DNA from 2 places in the Xanthobacter pollutisoli genome. Region 1 is predicted to be linked to the other one. Evidence: riboswitches for the same ligand, from Rfam matches in the RefSeq annotation. Region 1 holds a riboswitch; the other holds the start of a gene.

Region 1 (3,402 bases):
CGAGGGTGCCAGAGGGCCAGAAGACCGTCAAGCTGGGTCCGTTCCATGGCGCTCTTCGCCGCGCTCGACAGGAACACCGCCGCCTCGGGGAAGCCGACGGCGCTCACCACGCCGCGGGCGGCGCCGAGCAGCCAGCCGAATTCGTCGCCCACTTCCTTGGTGTGCCAGGTGCGGACCTTGAGGTCCTCGCTGACACCCTTCTCGCGGGCGAGCCAGGCGCGGGCAGTGCGCTCGTCGCCGACCTCGTCCACCAACTGCAGCTCCAGCCCCTGGTGGCCGGTGAATACGCGGCCGTCGGCCACCTGGGAGAGCTTGTCATCGGAGAGCTTGCGGCGGTCGCCCACCAGGGTGCGGAACCAGGCGTAGCTGTCCTTCACCAGGGAATCGACGGCGGCGCGGGCTTCGGGCGACGTGGGTGTGTAGGGGTTGGGCGAAGCCTTCAGCGGCGAGGACTTGATGTCCTCCATGGTCACGCCCACGGTCTTGAGGAGCTCGGTAAAATTGGGAAACTGGTAGATCACGCCCACCGAGCCCACCAGAGCGTTGCGGCGGGCAATGATGTGGTCGGCTCCGAGCGCCGCGATGTAGGCCCCGGATGCGGCGACGCCCTCCACCACCGCCACCACCGGCTTCTTGGCCGCGAGGCGGCGCAGGGCGTCGTAAAGCTGCTCGGAGCCCGTCACGGTCCCGCCGGGGCTATCGATGGAAAGAATGACGGCGCTCGCCCGCGAGCGGCCGATCTCCTCCAGCAGATCCACCCGATCGCGATCGTTGCGGATCAGTCCGCCGATGGACAGGCGCGCCACGTGAGGAGAGGAGGCGGGCACGTTGCCGCCGGCGAGGGTGGCGACGCCCACCGCCAGCGCCGCGATGACGCCCAGCACCCCGAGCGTGCGCCAGAAAGTGACCTTCCGCCGCAGACGGCGGCGTTCGACGATCTGGTCCGCGTCGAGCGACATGGCAATTCTCCGGGCAGGCGGCCCCTTTGCATCCCCCCGCGGACTTAAGCAGGCGCCGCGATGTTGGCAAGCGGTCCCTGCGGGTGAAAGGCGCGCGCCGTCCCACGCCTCACCAGCGGTCAGCCACCGGAGCGCCCTGCGCCTCGGCGATGCGCCGCAGCGTCGCGGGCGTTGTGTCCGCCGGCAGCGCGTCGGGGGCGAAGAATTCGGAGGCCTCGATCTCCAGGTTTCTCCTGGGACGCGGCCCGACGACGAGCCGGCCGGCGCGGAACAGCGCCACATGGTCACGGCCGCCCACCTTCGGGTTGAAGAACAGCCCGGCGAGAACGAGTTCGCCCTCCACCTCCACGTTGGCCTCTTCCCTCAGCTCTCGCCGCGCCGCCTCCGGCGCGCTTTCCCCAAGGTCCACGCCGCCGCCGGGGAAATGCCAGCCGGCCACATAGGTATGGCGCACGAGAAGGATGCGGCCGGATGCATCGGCCGCGAAGACCCGCACGCCAAGGGTCATGCCGTGGCGCAGGCGGCGCAGGAGTGGAAGCGGAGAGCGCATGCGCGAGCATAGCTCCTGCTGGCCGCCGCGCCAGCCGCGTGGGGCCCGCCGCTTGCTCGTCCGGGGAGCCGCCCCTTGCGATCGCGCCTCCAGGCATGGATAATGCCGACACGGCCTGGGGTGCCTCGCATCATGCGCGGCTGAGATCACACCCATCGAACCTGTCTGGATCATGCCAGCGTAGGGAGATGCCGATGAGCGAGAGCTTGTCGCACGTTTCATCACCACCAGCATCGGCTGGCTCTTCAGCCGGCTCGGCAGCGGCGGGGAAGGCGCGTCCGCGCGTCGCCATCGTCGGCGGCGGCGTCATAGGCCTTGCGCTGGCGTGGCGGCTGGCTGAGGCCTGCTGTCCGGTGGACCTGTTCGAGGCCGGCGAGACTGGCCGCGGCGCGAGCCACGCCGCCGCCGGCATGCTCGCCGCCTGCGCCGAAGCCGAGCCCGGCGAGGAGGGCCTCCTCGCCCTCAACCGCGCCAGCCAGATCCTGTGGCCCGCCTTCGCCGCCGAGCTGGAGCGGGCATCGGGCGAGCGCGTGGACCTGCGCACCGAGGGCACCCTCACCATCGCCCTTACGGCCGATGATCTCGCGAAGCTGCGCCACCTTTACGCCTTCCAGCAAGGGCTGGGCCTGCCCGTCCAGTGGCTCACCGCCGCCGAGGTGCGCCGGCGTGAGCCTTATCTCGCGCCCCGCCTCGCCGGCGGCGTGCTGAGCCCCGAAGACCATCAGGTGGACAACCGCAAGGTCGCCGCCGCGCTGAAGATCGCCGCATTGAAAGCTGGCGCGCGGCTGCACGAGCACACACCGGTTCAGCGCGTCGCCACTGCCGGCGCCCGGGTGACGGGCGTGGTGTCCGGCGACGTCCATCATGGCGCCGACGTGGTGGTGCTGGCCGCGGGTGCGTGGAGCCGCGCCGTGGACATCACCCCGGCACCACCTCTGCCCGTGCGGCCCATCAAGGGTCAGATGCTGGCCCTGCGCATGGACCCGGCCGCGCCCATCCTTTCCCATGTGCTGTGGGCCCCCGGCTCCTATCTGGTGCCACGGCGGGACGGGCGGCTCATCGTCGGCGCCACCACCGAGGAGAAGGGATTCGATCCCGATCTCACCGCCGGCGGCCAGCTCGCCTTGCTCACCCACGCCTGGCGGGCGCTGCCGACGCTGGAGGAGCTGAGCATCATCGAGCAATGGGTCGGCTTCCGCCCCGGCAGCCGGGACGATGCGCCCATCCTCGGCCCGAGCCCGGAGGTGGACGGCCTCGTCTACGCCACCGGCCACCACCGCAACGGCATCCTGCTGCTGCCGGTGACGACGGACGTGATCGCCGATCAGATCCTCACCGGTCGCATGGCCGATGTGGCGGCGCCGTTCGGCGCGGCCCGCTTCCAGCCGCCCCGCGCGGCGGCGGAGTAGGCGCCATGGACGCGCGCACGGCCCTGTCGCTCAAGGTCAATGGCATCGTCGAGGCGCATGCGGTGGAGACGGTCGCCGATCTGCTCCGCGCCAAGGACCTCGACCCGGAGCGCAAGGGCATCGCGGTGGCTGTGAACGGCGCGGTCGTGCCCCGCCGCACCTGGGCCGAGATGCCGCTTGCCGCCGGAGACGCGGTGGAGATCATCGAGGCCAAGCAGGGCGGCTGACCCTTGCGGCCCAACAGAACGAGGCGCACACGGGCGCCGGGAAGAAACACCATGAGCGCGTTCACCACCCCGCAGAGCGACCCTCTCGTCATCGCCGACCGCAGCTTCACCTCGCGGCTGTTCCTCGGCACGGCGGGCTATCCCAACCAGAAGGTGTTCCTCGACGCCCTGGCCGCGTCGGGCAGCGAGATGGCCACCGCCTCCATCCGCCGTATCAGCCTCGCCGGCTATGAGGAGAGCCTCACCGATTTGCTGTC
Region 2 (3,402 bases), on a different contig from region 1:
GCGGGCGTGTAGATCAGGCCGCCGCCGTCGCGGAACTTTTGGGCCATTTCGGCCATGCCCGCGGAGGCGAGGTTGTCGGCCTGGGCGCGGGCGATGTCGCCGGCTTCCAGCTTCAGCTCCTGCGAGATCTTCATGGAGCAGAACTTCGGCCCGCACATGGAGCAGAAGTGCGCCACCTTGGCCCCCTCGGCGGGGAGCGTCTCGTCGTGGAAGCGCTCGGCCGTCTCCGGGTCCAGCGAGAGCGCGAACTGGTCGCGCCAGCGGAAGCTGAAGCGGGCCCGGGAGAGCGCATCGTCGCGGATGCGCGCCGCCGGGTGGCCCTTGGCGAGATCGGCGGCGTGGGCGGCGATCTTGTAGGAGATGACGCCGGTCTTCACGTCGTCGCGGTCGGGCAGGCCGAGATGCTCCTTCGGCGTGACGTAGCAGAGCATCGCGGTGCCGAACCAGCCGATCATCGCCGCACCGATGGCGGAGGAGATGTGGTCGTAGCCGGGGGAGATGTCCGTTACCAGCGGGCCGAGGGTATAGAACGGCGCCTCGTGGCAGACCTTGAGCTGCTTCTCCACATTCTCGCGGATGAGGTGCAGCGGCACGTGGCCGGGGCCCTCGATCATCACCTGGCAGTCATACTTCCAGGCGATCTCGGTGAGCTGTCCGAGGGTCTCCAGCTCGGCGAACTGCGCCGCGTCGTTGGCGTCGGCGATGGAGCCGGGGCGCAGGCCGTCGCCGAGGGAGAAGGAGACGTCATACTGGGCGAGGATCTCGCAGAGCTCCTCGAAATGCTCGTAGAGGAAGCTCTCCTTGTGGTGGGCAAGGCACCACTTGGCCATGATCGAGCCGCCGCGCGAGACGATGCCGGTGACGCGGTTGGCGGTGAGCGGCACGAACGCCAGGCGCACGCCCGCGTGCACCGTCATGTAGTCCACGCCCTGCTCGCACTGCTCGATCACCGTGTCGCGGAACACCTCCCACGTGAGGTCCTCGGCGACGCCGTTGACCTTCTCGAGCGCCTGATAGATCGGCACTGTGCCGATGGGCACCGGCGAATTGCGCATGATCCACTCGCGGATGGTGTGGATGTGCTTGCCGGTGGAGAGATCCATCACCGTGTCGGCGCCCCAGCGGGTGGCCCACACGAGCTTGTCCACCTCCTCCGCAATGCCGGAAGAGACGGCGGAATTGCCGATATTGGCGTTGATCTTCACCAGGAAATTCCGGCCGATGGCCATCGGCTCGATTTCCGGGTGGTTGATGTTTGCCGGGATGATGGCGCGGCCCCGCGCCACTTCCTGGCGGACGAACTCGGGCGTGATCTCGGCGGGAATGGCGGCACCGAGGCTCATGGCCTGATGGTGCGGGTGAGCCCCGCCATTGACGCGGGCGAGGTTCTCGCGCGCAGCCACATATTCCATCTCGGGCGTGATGATGCCGGCGCGGGCATAGGCCATCTGGGTCGGCCGCTTGCCTGCCTTCGCGCGCAGGGGGCTGCGCCCTGTGAGGTCGAACTGGGGCAGAGAGGAGCTCTGGCCGGCCTTGAGCCCGTTGTCCTCGGGCCGCACCGCGCGGGCTTCCACCTCTTCCACGTCGCCGCGCTCGCGAATCCACTGGGCGCGCAGCGGCGAGAGGCCCTTGGTGAGGTCGATGATGGCCTCGGGGTCCGTGTAAGGGCCGGAGGTGTCATACACCTTCAGCGGCCGCTCGGCGGGGTCCGACAGCTGAACCTCGCGCATGGCGACGCGCACGTCGGGGCGCGTGGCGGAGACGAACACCTTGCGGGAATGGGGCAAGGGGCCGGTGGTGACTTTAAGGGAGGACGTCGAGGCTTCGTCCAGCATGCGGATCTCCGTTCAGCTTGCGCTTTCAACGAGAGCCGGGGGTAGAGCTAGGAGACGGGTGCGGAACGACGCTGAGCGCCGGGGGCACAAGTTCCGATCCCTTCGCCGGTATGACCCGGATCAGGTTCGAAGGGTCATCGCGGCGCCGCAGGCATCACACCATTGGACTTGCGATATCTCAGCCCCGTCCGGGGCCCCCCTTGGAACACGTTCAGTGTGAGGTATACGAAAGCCCAATGTCAACGCTGCACCGCAGCGAGACGGGCCGGCGGTCGCTCGGGCGGGCTTCAGGCCGCGATGGAGGCCGGCCGCATCGCGCTCTTCTGGCGGGCCTGAAGACGCCCGAGCGCCTCGTCGAGGCGGGCGAGGGCGTCGATGGCGGCGTGCTCCTCGTGCGAAGATCCGGCCTCCCAGGCAGCCTCGTTGCGGAACTCCTCCGCCTGCGCCTGACCGGCGAGGAAGGCGCGCACCTCAAGAAGCGCGGAAGTGAGGGAAGTCTGGCGCATGATCGCAAACCCTTGATCGTTAGAGCGGCCCAAGACGCTCGTCCAATGCGGCCGGCTCGTGGCACAGCTCCGCCTCGCGGTGGGGCATACGTTGCGGAAATCATTCACATTTTCGCGCGCGGCGGACCTCCTCGGGCACCCGTTACGGAAGCTGGCGTTACGACTTGTTCACAGGGCCCCGCCAGAGTGGCAGCGGACTTGTCCGGCGGCTAGACTGCCGCCTCTGGCCACAGCGGAATCGAGCGTCGGACCCGAGCCATGGAAGCCTACCACCAGCTGCTGCGCCACATCCTCGACCACGGCGTGCGCAAGGACGATCGCACCGGCACAGGAACTCTGTCGGTGTTTGGCCACCAGATTCGGTTTGATCTGGCCCGGGGCTTTCCCCTCGTCACGACCAAGAAACTGCACCTGAAATCCATCGTCCACGAGCTTCTGTGGTTCCTCGCCGGCGATACCAACATCCGGTATCTCAAGGAGAACGGTGTCTCCATCTGGGACGAGTGGGCCGATGCCAAGGGCGATCTCGGGCCGGTCTACGGCCACCAGTGGCGCTCCTGGCCGACCCCCGAGGGCGGGGTGATCGACCAGATCGCACAAGTGGTCTCGGACATCCGCAGGAATCCCGATTCGCGCCGCCTCATCGTCACCGCCTGGAATCCGGCGGACGTGGCCAAGATGGCGCTGCCGCCCTGCCACTGCCTGTTCCAGTTCTACGTTCTGGACGGCAAGCTCTCCTGCCAGCTCTACCAGCGGTCGGCCGACGCCTTCCTCGGCGTGCCGTTCAACATCGCCTCCTATGCCCTGCTGACCCACATGGTGGCGCAGGTGACGGGGCTCGGCGTCGGTGATTTCGTCCATACGCTGGGCGACGCGCACCTCTATCTCAACCATTTGGACCAGGCCCGCGAGCAGTTGTCCCGCGCGCCGCGCGCCCTGCCGCAGCTCAAGCTCAATCCGGCGGTGACGGACATTTTTGCCTTCCGCTACGAAGACGTCCAAATCGTCGGCTACGATCCCCATCCGGCGATCAAGGCACCGGTGGCAGTCTAGAGCCGCCC

What was found. Region 1 has a riboswitch for thiamine pyrophosphate ahead of thiO (glycine oxidase ThiO). Riboswitches for the same ligand answer to the same signal wherever they lie in the genome.
Region 2: it holds a riboswitch for thiamine pyrophosphate, as region 1 does, so the genes downstream of both, thiC (phosphomethylpyrimidine synthase ThiC) here and thiO (glycine oxidase ThiO) in region 1, are expected to answer to the same signal.

The regions. Positions count from the first base shown of each region.
Region 1 covers NZ_JBDZDP010000007.1:143,565-146,966, forward strand. Annotated here, with positions in the region: gene sppA (signal peptide peptidase SppA) at 1-959, opposite strand, end outside; gene ABLE93_RS15575 (NUDIX domain-containing protein) at 1,069-1,509, opposite strand; TPP riboswitch at 1,616-1,715, shown strand; gene thiO (glycine oxidase ThiO) at 1,704-2,918, shown strand; gene thiS (sulfur carrier protein ThiS) at 2,924-3,145, shown strand; gene ABLE93_RS15590 (thiazole synthase) at 3,197-3,402, shown strand, end outside.
Region 2 covers NZ_JBDZDP010000003.1:143,273-146,674, forward strand. Annotated here, with positions in the region: gene thiC (phosphomethylpyrimidine synthase ThiC) at 1-1,835, opposite strand, end outside; TPP riboswitch at 1,915-2,046, opposite strand; gene ABLE93_RS09425 (hypothetical protein) at 2,123-2,341, opposite strand; gene ABLE93_RS09430 (thymidylate synthase) at 2,600-3,394, shown strand.